DNA from 4 places in the Bacillus sp. TL12 genome. Region 1 is predicted to be linked to each of the others. Evidence: riboswitches for the same ligand, from Rfam matches in the RefSeq annotation. Region 1 holds a riboswitch; each other region holds the start of a gene.
The links. Region 1 has a riboswitch for thiamine pyrophosphate ahead of tenA (thiaminase II). Riboswitches for the same ligand answer to the same signal wherever they lie in the genome.
Positions count from the first base shown of each region.

Region 2: linked by a shared signal. The riboswitch ahead of thiT (energy-coupled thiamine transporter ThiT) and the one ahead of tenA (thiaminase II) in region 1 are both predicted to bind thiamine pyrophosphate.
Region 3: linked by a shared signal. The riboswitch ahead of thiM (hydroxyethylthiazole kinase) and the one ahead of tenA (thiaminase II) in region 1 are both predicted to bind thiamine pyrophosphate.
Region 4: linked by a shared signal. The riboswitch ahead of LOK41_RS17470 (MTH1187 family thiamine-binding protein) and the one ahead of tenA (thiaminase II) in region 1 are both predicted to bind thiamine pyrophosphate.

Region 1 is NZ_JAJJBY010000007.1:6,685-10,948, forward strand. It holds gene LOK41_RS08595 (alpha/beta hydrolase) at 1-623, opposite strand, end outside; gene tenA (thiaminase II) at 930-1,619, opposite strand; TPP riboswitch at 1,798-1,904, opposite strand; gene LOK41_RS08605 (homoserine dehydrogenase) at 1,968-2,993, opposite strand; gene LOK41_RS08610 (esterase/lipase family protein) at 3,129-4,264, opposite strand, start outside.
Region 2 is NZ_JAJJBY010000002.1:52,879-57,142, reverse strand. It holds gene feoB (ferrous iron transport protein B) at 1-436, opposite strand, end outside; gene LOK41_RS02225 (FeoA family protein) at 433-660, opposite strand; TPP riboswitch at 1,098-1,199, shown strand; gene thiT (energy-coupled thiamine transporter ThiT) at 1,295-1,897, shown strand; gene LOK41_RS02215 (sensor histidine kinase) at 2,272-4,074, opposite strand; gene LOK41_RS02210 (response regulator transcription factor) at 4,071-4,264, opposite strand, start outside.
Region 3 is NZ_JAJJBY010000019.1:41,591-45,854, forward strand. It holds gene LOK41_RS17435 (siderophore ABC transporter substrate-binding protein) at 1-935, shown strand, start outside; TPP riboswitch at 1,204-1,314, shown strand; gene thiM (hydroxyethylthiazole kinase) at 1,376-2,194, shown strand; gene thiE (thiamine phosphate synthase) at 2,210-2,857, shown strand; gene ilvA (threonine ammonia-lyase) at 3,013-4,221, shown strand.
Region 4 is NZ_JAJJBY010000019.1:47,094-51,357, forward strand. It holds gene LOK41_RS17460 (anaerobic C4-dicarboxylate transporter family protein) at 1-741, opposite strand, end outside; gene LOK41_RS17465 (cytochrome-c oxidase) at 978-1,358, opposite strand; TPP riboswitch at 1,492-1,593, shown strand; gene LOK41_RS17470 (MTH1187 family thiamine-binding protein) at 1,698-2,018, shown strand; gene LOK41_RS17475 (ABC transporter permease) at 1,990-2,766, shown strand; gene LOK41_RS17480 (ABC transporter substrate-binding protein) at 2,763-3,761, shown strand; gene LOK41_RS17485 (ABC transporter ATP-binding protein) at 3,758-4,264, shown strand, end outside.

The sequences.
Region 1 (4,264 bases):
GATTCAGGCTTACTATATGATGGACGTTCTGCAACAGGACTAAACGACATGCTAAATTGAAAATCATCTATTTTTCCAGATGGGTCTAACTTTATTAGTAATGGCACAGTAAATTGTTCAAAAACTAATCCAATTTCTACATTTGTATGAACGGAATTCGTCTCTTTTTGCTTTACCTCTCCAATTCCCATAAAAGAACCTGCTTGCAATTGTACTGGGAGTCCCTTCCAATAACTCTCCAACCATTTTTCAGATATTATCTTCTGTAAAGATCGAGAAGTTAAATCAAATGCAGATTTATAATTTTCAGCATGCATATCACGGATAAATGTAAGAGTAGTAGATATAACAGGGTTTTCATCATTAACATTGTCTGTTTCTTTTATATTTGTGTTTGTTTCCTTTAAAGTTGAAATAAATTGGTGGTTGAACGGATTATTATATGTATTGGGATAAAAACTTGTTTTCAATACGTCCGTATTCCGCCCCTCATACAAACTTGAAGAACTCACGAAATTTTTAGGTGAAATTACTTCCTCCGCATATGAAACAGAAGGAATACTTATCGTACAAATTGCACTAACGAGTAAAAGCTTATTCCCTATTCGTTTTCTTGTTTTCATATTTATTGACTCCTTTCAAAATTAAATCCTTTTCATACAACATTCCAAGCATTGTAAGGAAAATAAAAAATATCAAAGAGATTAATAAACTTCTTTACGCCCTTTATGTGATATCATAAACAAACTTCAATAAAAACTACCCTCTTCCTCCTTTTTATTATGTAATTTTTTAATAATATATAAGCATCTAATTAGTGAAGTTGATTTTTCTAAAACTAGAAATATTATTTTTGTACAAAAAAATGACTAAACTAAGTTAGTCATTTTCTATACTCATGTATGCATGATGAAAGACATAGCTTTTCATTATAAACTTACATCTTCTACTTGTTCTTCCACTGACCATTTTTCTAATGTGTAAGCCATCTCCCAAAACGAATATTCATATTGACTGCTAATTACAAAATGCTGTTGCATCCGCTTACGATCAGCTTCTGTTACTGTTTCAGCAATGGCATCTAATCTAGCAATTTGCTCCTCTACTAAAGTACGGAACCAGTCAGAACCATATGCTGAAATCCATTCTTGGTAAATTGGTTCTTCAGGTTTACATCCCTTGAGTCGCTCACCAATTTCATAATAAAGCCAATAGCACGGCAAAATCGCTGCGATAACATCCCCGATATGTCCCTCGTATGCAGCGCGATACATATGTGATGTATACGCATAAGCCGTCGGTGCAGGAATGAACGATTCTTTTTCTTCTTCCGTAATTCCTAGTTTTTTCGCAAAATTCTCATGCAGTGATAATTCAGCTTGATATGTATTTTGTGCATGGTGCGCCATGCGAGCCGTCGTTTCTAATTCAATCGCTTTTGCTGCTCCTAACGATTGGACTCTTGCAAAATGACTTAAATAATATGAATCTTGCAGAACGTAATAGCGAAAACTAGCTAAATCTAATGTTCCGTCCCCTAGTTTTGTCACAAATGGATGATTAAAACTTGCCTCCCAAATCGGATTAACTTCTTTACGTAATAACTGTGAAAATGACATTATAGACCCTCCAATAAACGTTTTAATAATAAAAAATGAAACAAGTTTCTTAACGAATCATTCGTTAACTACTAGACTACTAGGATCTACTTCAAATAGGTGTGTAAAATAAAAAAGCTTTCTTTACACACACGTAAAGAAAGCGGACTGGACATCATCAATATTGTAAAAATATCATCTTCTGTCACTTCCACTTCCCTACGCTGGTATTACCCAGATCAGGTCCTAAGGGTTTCAAAGGTATTCTTTAATCTCAGCCTATTAAAGGCCCCCCTAGTGGATAGATATATAACTATTTAACTTTGATACTTATCATAACATAATCCATATAACTGTCAAATATTTTCATCACACATCTTTTCGATACAAATTAATTAAATCTTTCAAAGCTGCCGCTGCTGCTCCTCTCGGGCTCGAAGCTCCCCCGGTAGAAGTAACTCTTCCCATAATATCAGTATGAAAAGTGATTCCTTTTTCCGTTCCATTTACATAAGCCAACGGATGTTCTTTCTCTATTTCACGCGGATATACTTCAAGTTTAAGATTTCCTAAATAATCTTTATATGCCGTCCCAATTAGTTTTAGAAATTTACCTTGTGCTTTTGCCTTCTCTATATCTTGTTTTGTAACACCCTCTATCCCTTTTACACTTACATAATCAAGAGAGTATTCTGACTGAAATAAACTGTTCGCTAACAATAATAGCTTACAGGCACTGTCCATACCACTTACATCTAATGATGGGTTCGTTTCAGCTATCCCTTTACGCTGCGCTTGATGCAATGCTTCCTGGAATGTTACATCTTCTTCATACATCTTTGTAATAATATAATTTGTTGTTCCATTTAAAATACCTTCTATACTTTCAATTTGACATCCCGCTAAACTAAATTGCCCAATATCTAATGTAGGAAGTGCAGCTGCAGTTGCCCCGCTATAACGAATACGTACGTTAGCTTGCGTTGCTTTTTGCTTTATTTCTTTCCATGCGCTAACAAGTGTACCTTTTGAAATAGCGACTATATCCATATGATTTCCAATCGCTGTTTCAATATATCTTCTTCCAGGTTCACCTGTTTGAAGATTAGTTGGTGTTGATTCTATTAATACATGACCAAAAGGCATTTTTTCACTTTTTTCAAGTGGATAGTTTTTGAGATATTTCTCCAATGCATCAGAACCCGTACCATAAGTTAATAATTCTTTAATATGTAAACCTTTGGCGCTAAAGAGATTGACTGTACTTCCAATAACTCCAGTAAGGACAAGTTCGATGCCGTACATCTCATTTACATATAAAGCTTTCTCAAATACTAATCTCACAAACTCTTTTCCAACAGTTCCATATCCAGATATTACTATATTAACTCTCATATTATCACCTCAAACTATTATACTATTTTGATATTAACCCCATTATACTCCGAAAATATGATGTGATTCACGAAAGAAAACTCCCTTAAATAAACTTGAGGGAGTTTTTATATCTTAATATAATTATGAATCCGGTTATTTCGGTAAGTTTGATAACTTGGCAGCGATCTCTCGATAAAAAGCATTAATATCAGAAAAACCTAAGGAATCCGAAACGCTTAACCCAACCATATCAAGGTGATCCCAGTTTTGTTTTGTCTCAATATGATTCCATTTTCCAAGCTCTGCTGTGCCATTATTATTTATAATCGTATCAGTTGATGGTCCTACCATCGAATTTGTATTTACCACACCATCATTTTGCCACCAGGATGAATCAATAAATGTACGATCCTGTTCGTACCTTGCATATGCCCCTAAGAAAATCGCATTCCCCATTAACGTTTTATTCATAGTAATGTGTGGCAAGTGAAGTCCTGTTATAGGCGTTGCTTGTGTCGCATGTCCACTGTAAGAAAAATAATATACATCTGGTTGCGCTTTTACCCAATCATTCAAGTCCTTTGCTCCATCTGTACTTAAATCCCATTGGCTTATATCTTTTGTATCCTTTAAAATCGGATTATTTAATACACGGTTTGAATATTGATAAAATGATTCTCCAGCTTTCTTTTTAATTCCCCATTGATCCAGCTTAAAATCATATAATGCTAGATTATTATTTTCTCCAATCCCAGCAGTTGCGATGAGTAATTGCTTTACAGCAGGTAAGAGTAGACTTCCATCTGCAAGGGTTGTCCCGTTGTGAGGGGTTGCCAATGTCGTTACACTATGAACGTATGATTTTCCCCCCTGAAACAACGGAGACATTGTCACATCTGCATGCTGTTTTACATACTCGCGCTCCTCTTGATTTCCCTCTTTCAATAATTGAACGAGCGTACGTATCGTTTGACCACCCATACTATGTCCTACTAAATGAACCTTATTTGTCTCACTCCAATTTTGAACAAACCCTGTATATGTTCTCCCATATCGATCATGTCCATGTTTCTCAGCATGAGCGGCTCCGTAATCAACTGTTCCACCATTAACTTGAGCATATAACTCACAAGCGCGATCCCAGTTGCTTGATAACGGTCCAACAGCGGCAGTATGAACATTGTATCCATCTCTCTTTAAATTTTCTTGAATATCGTGAACACCACCCCAATACTTTACACCCAATAATTCATCTCTTCCCCAACCTGTAAAACCATGTACAAGAATAA
Region 2 (4,264 bases), on a different contig from region 1:
TACCACTCCTCGCAACAACAGGAACAACCGTTACTCCTAGTGTTTTTGATAATTTTTTTACATCAATAACAATCCCGCGCTGCTTCGCCACATCGATCATATTTAAACCAATAGAAACAGGCTTACCAAATTCCAGTAGTTGCATTGTTAAATGCATATTACGCTCAAATTGAGAAGAATCAACAATATTCAGCATATGTTGAAATTCTTCTTTTAATAGAAAGTTTGTAACGACACCTTCATCACGAGAGACAGGATTTAAATCATATACACCTGGTAAATCAATTAATGTTCCTTGCTTATTCTTTAACTTACCGACCTTTTTTTCTACCGTTACCCCGCTCCAGTTTCCCACGTATTCATAGGAACCAGTTAACGCATTAAATAATGATGTTTTTCCTGTGTTCGGATTCCCTAGCAATGCAACCTTATTCACGCTAATTCCACCTTTATCATTTTCGCGTCACAATGACGAATACTAATTAATTGCCCGCGGCATTCTAGTGTACATGGTCCCTTGAACATCGCTTTTTGTTTTACACGAAGTTCACTTCCTTCAGAAAGACCAAAAGCAGCTAATCTCCGCTTTAACAACTTATCTAACGCCTGTATATTTTTCACTAGTGCCTTTTCACCTATTTTGATGTCAACTAGACTCATAATCCCCCTCCTCAAAAGAGAATGATAATTATTTTCAGATGAATTATACCATCCCTACCAATCAAATACTATAGCCTTTTCCTTCATATTTACTAACATTTTGGGACAATTACATAGGAATAACTTTTTTGCACCATAACTCTCACCGCTCGCTAATGGCTAGACTCTCTCTTTCATCAAAAAAGAAAAGGGAGCCTCTTCTGCTATTTCCATTTCCCTACATACATATTACGGCTATGAAAATAAAAATAGACTTCCTCTCATTCCCTATTTCTGTCCTCATGCGGTATGGGCTCCAAAAAGGCACTGACCGCTTCTATCCATAGCTGGATTCTCTCTTCCCTCTAACAAGAAAAGTCTTTAATTTACGATTATCTAAACACCATTTGCCATTCTCATCCATTTCAATTACAATGAATCTAACAATCAAAGAATCTCGTTATCACAGGGGGAGCCTCGTTGCTGAGAGGGAATATAATATTCCGACCCTTAGAACCTGTTAGTTAATGCTAACGTAGGAATTGTGCAAACGCCGAAATACATCTACCTCATCATATTCTATTTACGTATTTCATATCTCCCTATGATACATTATTCTTTTTTTGTGCAACTTAGATTTAGGGGGAATGACAATATGCGTAACACCAATTTACAAGCGATGATTGAATCTGCAATCCTTGCAGCCTTTGCCTTGATCATCGATATTTTACCACTATCCATTAAACTTCCAACAGGCGGTTCTGTTTCATTTGCTATGATTCCTATTTTTATTATCGCTTACCGCTGGGGATTTAAAACAGCTTTCTTAGGCGGCTTGATTTGGGGACTATTACAAATTGTCGTTGGGGATGCTGTTATCGTTACACCAATTCAGACACTGATTGAATATTTTATTGCTTTTGCCTTCGTTGGTTTCGCCGGCTTATTTTATCAACCTATCCAACAAGCAATGGCAAATAATCAAGGTAAGAAAACAATGGCCTATATTATTGGTGCTACATTCATTGGTAGCTTAGCACGTTACTTCTGGCACTTTATCGCTGGTATTGTTTTCTGGGGACAATATGCACCAAAAGGGCAATCTGCTTTCCTATATTCATTGATTGTAAACGGTAGTACACTGCTTGCATCCTTCGCATTATGTACAGTATTACTACTGCTTTTATACACAACAGCTCCGCGCCTATTCAAAAGCGCAGATGTATATAATAGAAACACAAAAAAGAAGAGTGCCTAAATAGGTGCTCTTCTTTTTATAAACAACTCTCAATGTGTTATATCAATAATAAAAACAATAAATACACATAAAAATATAAATACCATTACACTTAGTAAATTGCTCTTCATGGATAATCTACTCCTTAAACAACTTCATCTTCTACCAAAATTATAAAGTGAAACTTTAATCAGTGGGGGTTTTCCTCATCCCCCACTAATTATTAGTTGAACCAATCGGGCCTTTACGGGCAGTTTATCTCCCACCTAACTTCTTTGCTCCCGCCGAATTTTGAGGTGGGAGTATTACTGCCCGTTAGTGCGGGATAAATGTTAAATATAAAGATAAAATAAAGATATTATCAAAATAAATTAAAAAAGCGTAGAATTTCTTTCCTACACTTTTTTTGGTAAATAGAAGTAAAATAACACACCATCGGCTGTATTCGTTACCCCATACTCTACTTCGTGAAGTTCTAAAATATTTTTAGAAATAGCAAGTCCGAGTCCCGTTCCACCTTTTGAGCGCTGGCGTGCTGTATCTACACGATAAAAGCGATCCCAAATTTTATCTAATTGTTCTTCTTCAATATGAGCACCTTTATTTTCTATACAAATCTTTATTCGATTTGACTCATCTATTGTAGAAATAATAATATTCTCGTTTTCCGGTGTATAACGGATTGCATTCGTTACAAAGTTGACTAGTACTTGTTCAATGCGATGTTGGTTTGCAACAACTTTGGCTGGAGATATGTATTTGTAAAAATGCAGTTGTTTTTTCTCTATTTCTAATGATAATTGTTCACATATATGCTCAATGACCTCATCAATATGAAAAGTATCCATCTGCATTTTATACGTACCAGATTCGAATTTAGCTAACTCTAGCATGTCCAAAATTAGCATGTCCATCTTATCCACTTCTTTTTCCATTGCCTGAAAGTAATACTCTTTCTTATGTTCAGCTACCCCATCTTTTAGAATCGAAATACAGCTTTTCATAATACTTAGCGGTGTTTTCAATTCATGTGAGACACCCGAAATAAATTCTTTTCTCGTATTTTCTAACTTTCTTTCTTTTTCAATATCTCGTTCTAATTGTTCAATATGTGTGTGCAATGTATTAGATAACCTATTAATATTTTGAGATAAATCTCCAATCTCATCTTTTGAAGTAATTGGAATTCTTTCTGTGAAATCTAGATTTGCAATTTTCTTGGTTGTGTCATTTATTCGTAATAGCGGTTTTGCAATTTGTTTTGAGTAATAAAAAGATGCCAACAAGGTGAGGACTAGTACAAATGCAATAATATATACATAATAATCCTTTACCATTTGTACTGCTTCATCCACAGGCTGTAAGGACGCCATGGCGAATATATATGTTAAAGAGCCATCCTTTTCTTTTATCGGTTTGATTAATAATTTATATTTTATATCATTTTTTTCATAGTCATTTATTCTTAAGGCATCATTGTTATCTTTATTTTCATTTAACAGTAAGTCTGCTTGAAATTCTTTTATACTCTCCAAGAACAAAGTGTTTTTATAAAGTGGATTCACTATCCCTTTACTATCAGGTAGTTGCACTTTTGTAACAGTTCCCCCAAAACCAGTACTAGGAACTTGAGCCGCACTTTTCTTTTCCTCTTTCACCTTAAGAACTATTTCATTTATTTTCTTATCTAATGGCTTGTTGGACCAACTTATACTACCCTTACTTAAATTTAATACAGCAGGAACAAATGTAGAATCTCTATCTATTCCATAAACCGAAATTTGCAATCCTGAAAAATTCGGCATTTTTTCATTTTCAACCTCTTCTATTCCCATAAGATAATAGAGAGGGATTGTAAGGTTTGTTTTTCCAAGTTCCTTCTGCCACAGCCGATCCAGCTTTACTTCTAAATAAAAATCGGTTGCATGTTTTAAATTCCCATCGCTATCTAATGCTGTAATCCATGTATTATTTTCTCTATAAAAATCTTGTTCCAGTTTCTGAATTGCTTCTGTGTTACCACCGCTATTCAAATAATCTCTCTCAAAGGTGCTTATATTTGTTTTAATATCACTAACTTTTCGGTTTGCATAATATTGTTTAAAAAATATCGTTTGTCCAATAAAAATCGTCGCTAAAATCAACATGCATAGTGCTGTTGTAAGAATAAATAATTTGAGTACAATTCCTTTTCTCATACATTCCCCTCAAATTTATAACCCATCCGAACAACAGTCGTAATGTGCTTTGCTTTATCTCCTAATTTATTTCGTAAATTACGGATATGACTATTCACTGTCCGGTCATCACCAGCAAATTCATAGCCCCAAATTCTTGAAATCAATTGCTCTCTTGTCAAAACAATTCCTTGATTTTGCATGAAATAGG
Region 3 (4,264 bases), on a different contig from region 1:
AATTAGCAATGTTATTATTAACGTTCATGCTTGCTATTGTAGCTGTAGCATGTAGCAATAATGCTTCTTCTGACAAAAAGACAGAAGCAAGTGAAAGTAAAGAAATTACGATTAAGCACAAATTAGGAGAAACGAAAGTTAAAACAAACCCGAAAAAAGTTGTAGTATTTGACTTTGGTTCTTTAGATACGTTAGATAAATTAGGCGTTGAAGTAACGGGTGTACCACAAAAAAATACACCAGCATATCTTTCTAAATACAAAGATAAAAAATATACAAACGTTGGTGGACTAAAAGAGCCAGATTTCGAAAAAATTAACGAAATTGGACCAGACTTAATTATTATTTCTGGAAGACAATCTGATTCATACAAAGAATTCGAAAAGATCGCTCCAACAATTTATGTAGAACAAGATACAAAAGATTATATGAAATCATTTAAAGAAAACACAGAAATGTTAGCAAAAATCTTCGGTAAAGAAGATAAAGCGAAAAAAGAAATTGCAGCAGTTGAAAAAGATGTAAAAGCATTAAATGAAAAAGCTACGAAAAGTGATAAAAAAGGTTTAATTATCTTAGCGAATGACGGTCAAGTAAGTGCATATGGTCCAAATTCTCGCTTCGGTATTATTCATGATGTATTTGGTGTAGCTCCTGCGGATACAGAAATTAAAGCAGATACACATGGTAATAAAGTTTCATTTGAATATATTTTAGAGAAAAACCCAGATTACTTATTTGTAATTGATAGAGGGGCTGTTGTTGGCGGCAAATCTTCTGCAAAACAAGTTGTAGAAAATGAAATTGTTAGCAAAACAAACGCTGCAAAAAATGGTAATGTAGTTTACTTAGATGCAAACTACTGGTACCTATCTGGCGGCGGACTTGAGTCTGTTTCTGAAATGGTGAAAGAAGTATCTAAAGGCTTAAAATAATGTGAAAGATAGTGGTAGGAAATTTGATTTCCTACCACTATTTTTATATATAAGTCACGGTTATGAAAACAACAGAAATTCTCCATTTGTTTTCTCCTTCTATTTTCACAAGGCATGGGGCAGAAAAAGGCTCTGACTGTTTCTATGCATGAGCGGATGCTCTCTCCCACTTAAAAGAAATGGTTTTATATCAGTCTTATACATTCAGATAATAAAAACTTGTAACTTGTTATTTTACTAGAATAAGAGTAGACTCTGAAGTAGATGAATAAGAACACATGGGAGTTTGCGGATGCAGACTGAGAGTACGGCTAAACCGCCCGTTGACCATTTGAACCTGTTGGATAATGCCAGCGTAGGGAGAGTGTAAGTAGCACATGTTCAGGCACTTTGCATACGCGAAGTGTCTTTTTGTGTATCTCCCATTATAAGGTTAGGAGATGAAGAGAATGAATATACAAGAAATCGCAAAAGTAGTAGAGAAAGTAAGGGAAGTAAGTCCGCTTGTGCATAATATTACAAATGTCGTTGTGACAAACTTTACAGCCAATGGTTTACTTGCATTAGGAGCTTCACCTGTTATGGCATATGCAAAAGAAGAAGTGGCAGAAATGGCAAGCATTGCTGGGGCGCTTGTTTTAAATATGGGTACACTTCGTCCTGAAGAAGTAGAAGCGATGTTAATTGCCGGGAAGTCTGCAAATACACATCATGTACCTGTATTGTTTGATCCAGTTGGTGCAGGAGCAACGTCTTATCGAACAGAAGTTGCAAGACACATTCCAAGTGAAGTGAATTTAGCGATGATTCGCGGGAACGTAGCAGAAATTGCTAATGTGATTAATGAAAAGTGGGAAATTAAAGGTGTTGACGCTGGCGCTGGTAATGGTGACGTTGTAGGAATTGCAAAACAAGCAGCAGATGAATTAGATACAGTCACTGTCATTACAGGAAAAGAAGATGTTGTAACAGATGGTGAGCGAACAATCATTATTCGTAATGGTCATCCAATTTTAACGAAAGTGACAGGGACAGGCTGTCTATTAACTTCAGTCATGGGAGCATTTGCAGCAGTTGAAAAGGATTATGTGAAAGCGGCGGTGGCTGCATTAACGTTTTATGGGGTAGCAGCAGAAATAGCTGCAAATAAAACAGTGGAGCAAGGACCAGGAAGTTTCCAAATCGAATTTTTGAATCAGTTAGCAAACACTACTAAATGCGATATTGAACAATATGGAAATGTCCAAGAGGTGCAGTAAGAAGGGATGAGAGAAATGGCGTGTATGGATCAACAGCAAATATCTAAATTATTGCAAGTGTATTTTATTATGGGAAGTAACAACTGTAAGCAAGAACCGTTGCAAGTAATGAAGGAAGCGTTAGATGGCGGAGTGACACTTTTCCAATTTCGTGAAAAAGGTGAAGGTGCTTTAACGGGAGAAGAACGAGTACATTTTGCTAAGCAGTTACAAGCGCTTTGTAAAGAATATGATGTTCCTTTTATTGTAAATGATGATGTGGAATTAGCCATTGAATTAGATGCAGATGGCGTTCATGTCGGACAAGATGATGAAGGAATCACATCCGTTCGTGAAAAAATGGGAGATAAAATTGTTGGGGTATCCGCTCATACGATAGAGGAAGCTCGTTTTGCAATTGCAAATGGAGCGGATTATTTAGGAGTAGGGCCTATTTTTCCAACGAGCACGAAAAAAGATACAAAAGCAGTACAAGGAACGAAAGGTCTGCGTCATTTTAGAGATGCGGGGATTACAATTCCGATTGTGGGAATTGGAGGAATTACATTTGAAAATGCTGCTTCGGTTATAGAGGCTGGGGCAGATGGGATTTCCGTTATTTCAGCGATAAGTTTAGCAGATTCACCTTATGAAAGTACGAAGAAAATGGCTGGTCTTTATTGACAGACATTTTTTTTTGGAGGATATGCTATACAGCGTTGAAATTCCGATATATAGAAAAGCGCCGATTATAGAAATGGTTCTTTTTTACAGAATAAAACAAACTCAGCCGCTTAAACTAAGTATATATGAACATATATTGTTTCGGAGGCGAATGCATGATTTCTTTACAAGATATTATAGCTGCTCATGAGAAAATGAAAGGCATTGTCCATATGACACCGCTAGATTATTCGAGCACATTTAGTGAACTATCACATAATGAAGTGTATTTAAAGCTCGAAAATCTACAAAAGACGGGTTCTTTTAAAGTGCGTGGCTCTTATAATAAGATGGTTTCTCTTGATAAAGGTGAATTAGAAAATGGGGTTGTTGCAGCGTCTGCTGGAAATCATGCACAAGGTGTTGCCTATTCAAGTAATATGCTTGATATTCCCTGTACGATTGTGATGCCAAAAGGTGCACCGCTTAGTAAAGTACTTGCGACTAAACGATATGGCGCGCATGTAGAGTTGCAAGGTGATGTATTTGATGACGCATTAGCTTATGCGCTAGATTTGAAAGAACAAACAGGAGCGAAGTTTGTACATCCATTTGATGATGATGCTGTAATTTCTGGTCAAGGAACGGTAGGTTTAGAAATATTGCAACAGCTTGATGATGTCGAAGCTGTTATTTGTCCTGTTGGTGGTGGTGGCTTAATTGCAGGTGTCGCGATGGCGATTAAAGAACAAAAACCGTCGGTGAAAGTATATGGTGTACAAGCGCTTGCTTGTCCAGGAATGAAGCAATCTCTGGAAGAAAAGAAAGTAATTACTGTGGAATCTTCACCAACTATGGCAGATGGAATTGCAGTGAAGAGGCCGGGAGAACTTACATTTCAGCTTGTAGAGCGATATGTAGATGATATTTTTTGTGTAGATGAAATGGAAATTGCGAGAACGATGTTAATGCTATTGGAACGGAATAAATTATTAGTAGAAGGCTCAGGTGCTAGCTCGTTGGCCGCATTGCTCTATCAAAAGATTCCTGTGAAAGAGAAAAAAGTTGTGTCGATTTTAAGTGGTGGAAATGTTGATGTTAACTTTATTACTCGCATTATTGAACATGGGATGGTTGAAGCTGGCCGCTTTGTTCACATTGCAACAATGATTAAAGATAAACCAGGACATTTGCAGCACTTACTGGAAATTGTAACAAGTTTTGAAGCAAATGTATTACATATTCATTTAGAGCGGATTGGAACAAAGGTGTTTCCGGGATATGCACAGCTCCATTTATCATTAGAAACGAAAGATAAAAACCATATTGAAGAAGTGTTAAGTGGGATAGAAAAGAAAGGGTACAACGTAGAAATTGTTGAATGAATAATTTAAACAAACGTTTGATGAAATGAAATAAGAGCTGACG
Region 4 (4,264 bases), on a different contig from region 1:
AAGTGTTTCGAATGAACCAAGAAGAACAACAAGAACAGTTGCGAATAAGAAAAGAATAACAGATAATTTGGCACCTTTCGCACCGATAAATTCTTTCTTTTCTTCAAGTTTAGGAATCATACCTTCTTTTAAACGCTTTAAGTATTCTGGATCTTTATTTAACTCTTTGCCCATTTTGCTTGCAACGAAAGCGGCTAACATACAAGCAATAAAAGTAGAAGGAATACTCACTTTTAAAATATCTAGCAATGTAATTTTATAATCAGCTAGCATTGCTAAAAGGGCCACTGTTGCAGCAGAGATTGGACTTGCTGTAATTGCTTGTTGTGAAGCGATAACGGCGATTGACATCGGGCGTTCCGGTCTAATTCCTGATTCGCGTGACACCTCTGCGATAACAGGAAGTACGGAATAGGCAACGTGTCCAGTTCCAGCACACAATGTAAATAAATAAGTTACAATTGGTGCGAAGAATGTGATGCGCTTTGGATTTTTACGAAGTGCTTTTTCTGCAAGATGGACAAGGTAATCCATTCCGCCCGCAGCTTGCAGGGCACCGGCAGCAGTAATGACTGCTAAAATCATCAGCATAACGTCAATAGGAGGAGCGGTAGGTTGTAAGTGGAAGACAAAAACGAGGATTGCCATACCAACTCCACCCATTACTCCTAGGCCGACTCCGCCAAGGCGTGCACCGATAAAAATGCAGACTAGTAAGGTAAGAAATTGTAGCCAAAACATGATAAAATACCTCCAAAATCCATATGGTAAGATATTTTTGAATAATTTAATTTGAGTGATAATTATTAAATTAAACAAATGAAGTGCTGTTATATAAACCTTTTTTATTATATAACACATAAAAAGTAACATTCATTATATTTAGTAAAAATATTTTAAGAAAATGTGAAATGAGGATGTTAAGAGGGGGGAAAGAAAAAAGCAGAAACGAGTTTATTCGTTTCTGCTTTTTCCTTTTAAAGAATGCTATTGTTTTCTTTTATATGCACAAAAATATTAATAGTAAAGATAATAATGGAAAGAACAACAAGAATACTTCCACCAGCAACAAAAGGGATAGCTGCATGGTAACCGTAAATCTCAAAGGCAAGTGCAATCATCATAATCGGTAGTCCGATATTTAAGAGCCAAAAATGTAATTTACCAAGTTTTGAGGTGCCAGCTTCTTTGAAAATATAATATAAAATACCAGCTACCATCATAGAAGTCCAGCCTAGTAATAAAACATGCACATGAACTGCGGTCAATTTGAAATTAGATGAAATTGACATGAATAACCCCATACAAACACCGATGACAAAATAAATAGAAGAGATTTGAATAAAACGGATTCCCATTTTTCCCCTCCTTAATATGCTTGTATTTTTGCTATGATAAAATATATGACCAATAGATTGTAAGCAGTATCATATTATGAAAAAAAATGTGGATTTGTTTGTTTGAAAAAATAAATCATGCTACAATGAAAACGAATTAAGACTGGGGAGCCAATTGGCTGAGAGGATGTAAGTAAGCATCGACCCTCAACCTGATCTGGATAATGCCAGCGTAGGGAGTTACTTAAAGTGATGTAAGCAAATGTTATTGTATAATAACTTGCATACAAGGCTTTCCTGCGTACTTCGTAGGAAAGCCTTTTCTTTTTACAAAACATATTTTGCAAGGGGGATTTTAGTATGTCACAACAAGTTACCATTTCATTTTCAGTTGTACCACAAGCGAAAACGAAAGATGTGTATTCCGTTGTTGATAAGGCGATTGAAGTCGTACAACAATCTGGTGTTCGCTATGAAGTAGGTGCAATGGAAACAACGCTGGAAGGAGAATTAGACGTGCTTCTTGATGTTATTAAGCGTGCACAACAAGCTTGTGTCGATGCTGGAGCAGAAGAAGTGATTACTTCTATTAAAATTCATTATCGTCCAAGTACTGGTGTAACGATTGATGAGAAAGTTTGGAAGTACCGTGATGAATATGAAAAACCAGAAACAATCTAACATAACAATTACAACAATTTGGCTTATCCTTCTCATTGCTATATGGGAAGGATCTGTTTCATTATTTCGAATTGAACCGTGGATTTTGCCAAAACCTTCTGCGATTGTTCAAGAGCTAATTGGAATGAAAGATTTATTGTTACCAAATACAATGCAAACACTACAAGAAGTTGTAATTGGTTTGTTTTTTGCGATTTTACTTGGAACAAGTATTGCAATTATTATGGATGTTATTCCGTTATTTCGCATTTTAATTAACCCGTTACTCGTTATCTCACAAACCATTCCGATTGTCGTGCTAGCACCTTTATTTATTATTTGGTTTGGATATGGGATGCTTCCAAAGGTGATGGTCGTTATTCTTGTTTGTTTCTTTCCGATTGCTCTTAGTATTTTAGAAGGCTTTCAAACAGTAGATAAAAACATGCTTAAGTTATTACAAACAATGCGTGCAACCAAATGGCAAATCTACCAAAAGGTAAAATTTCCAGCCGTGCTTCCATACTTTTTCTCGGGGCTGAAAATTGCCGTTACATATAGCGTGATGGGAGCGATTATTGGGGAATGGCTTGGCGCGAGTGAAGGATTAGGTGTCATGCTTACGCGTGCAACAAAATCCTTTTTAACAGCTCGTGTATTTGGAATCGCAGCAATTATCGTCATGGTGACATTACTCTTGTATTTTATCGTAGAATTTATGGCAAGACTAACAGCACCATGGATCTATAGAAAGGACGATAAAAAATGAAAAAAGGTTTAAAAGTTATGCTAGCAGCGTTGTTAGCTGTAGGCGTGGTCGGTTGTAATGCGGCGAAGAAAGAAGAGAGTCCAGATAAAGAAAAGAAAGTAAAAGTTGTTTTAGATTGGTTTCCAAATACAAACCATACTGGTTTATACGTAGCAAAGACGAAAGATTATTATAAAAAGCAAGGGTTAGATGTAGAAATCATTCAGCCAGGTGATAACGTATCGGCAGAGCAAATGATTGCATCAGGAAAAGCGGATTTCGGTGTAAGTTATCAAGAAAATGTAACATCAGCTCGTGTTGAAGAAATCCCGGTCGTTTCTATTGGAGCAATTATTCAACATAATACATCTGCATTTGCATCGTTGAAAAAAGACAATATTACTTCTCCAAAAGATTTTGAAGGAAAACGTTATGGAGGCTGGGGAGCACCAGCAGAAGAAGCGACGCTAAAAACAATTATGGATAAACATCAAGCTGACTTTAGTAAAGTAGAAAAGATTGTTCTTGGACAAACTGATTTCTTTAAATCAATTGGTAGAGATGCAGATTTTGAATGGATTTATTATGGCTGGGATGGTATCGAAGCGAAACGACAAGGAAAAGAATTAAATACAATTATGGTAAAAGACTTAGACCCAGCATTAGATTTCTATAGCCCAGTCATTATTACAAGTGAAAAACATACGAAAAATGATAAAGACTTTGTAAAAAAATTCATGAATGCAACAGCAAAAGGATATAATTTTGCAATTAAAGAGCCAAAAGAAGCGGCTGATATTTTAATTAAAAATGTACCAGATATTAATAAAGAACTAGTACAAGAGAGCCAAAAGTGGCTAAGCACAAAGTATCAAGACGATGCAAAAGCATGGGGAGTACAGAAGGAAGAAGTTTGGACGAATTACATGAATTTCTTATATGATAACAAAGTTATTAAAAAGAAAATTGATGTGAAAGATGCCTTTACAAATGAATTCCTTCCAAGTGAAAAATGAACGGATTACAAATAAAAGATGTTGTAAAAGCATTTGATGGAAAAAATGTACTAGAAAAGATTAGCGCTTCTATACAAGAAGGTGAATTTGTCTCATTTGTAGGCCCAAGTGGTTGCGGGAAAAGTACGTTATTAAATCTGATTGCGAGCGTTGAAGAGGCGACTAGCGGTGAGGTAATCTACAACGATACTCTCGTTCAAAAGCAGGATATTGTAAGTTATATGCCGCAGCAAGATTTGCTGCTTCCATGGCGCTCAGCACTGCAAAATATTGTCCTTCCATTAGAAATTGATAGAAAGCCAAAGAAAGAGCGACTTGCAGATGGAATGGAAGCTTTACAGCAGTTTGGTTTAGCTGAATACGCAAATCATTATCCAGATGCATTGTCAGGTGGTATGCGTCAGCGCATTAGTTTCCTTCGTACGTATTTATGTGAAAAACCGATTATGTTGCTTGATGAACCTTTTGGTAAGTTAGATGCATTTACAAAAATGGAAGTGCAT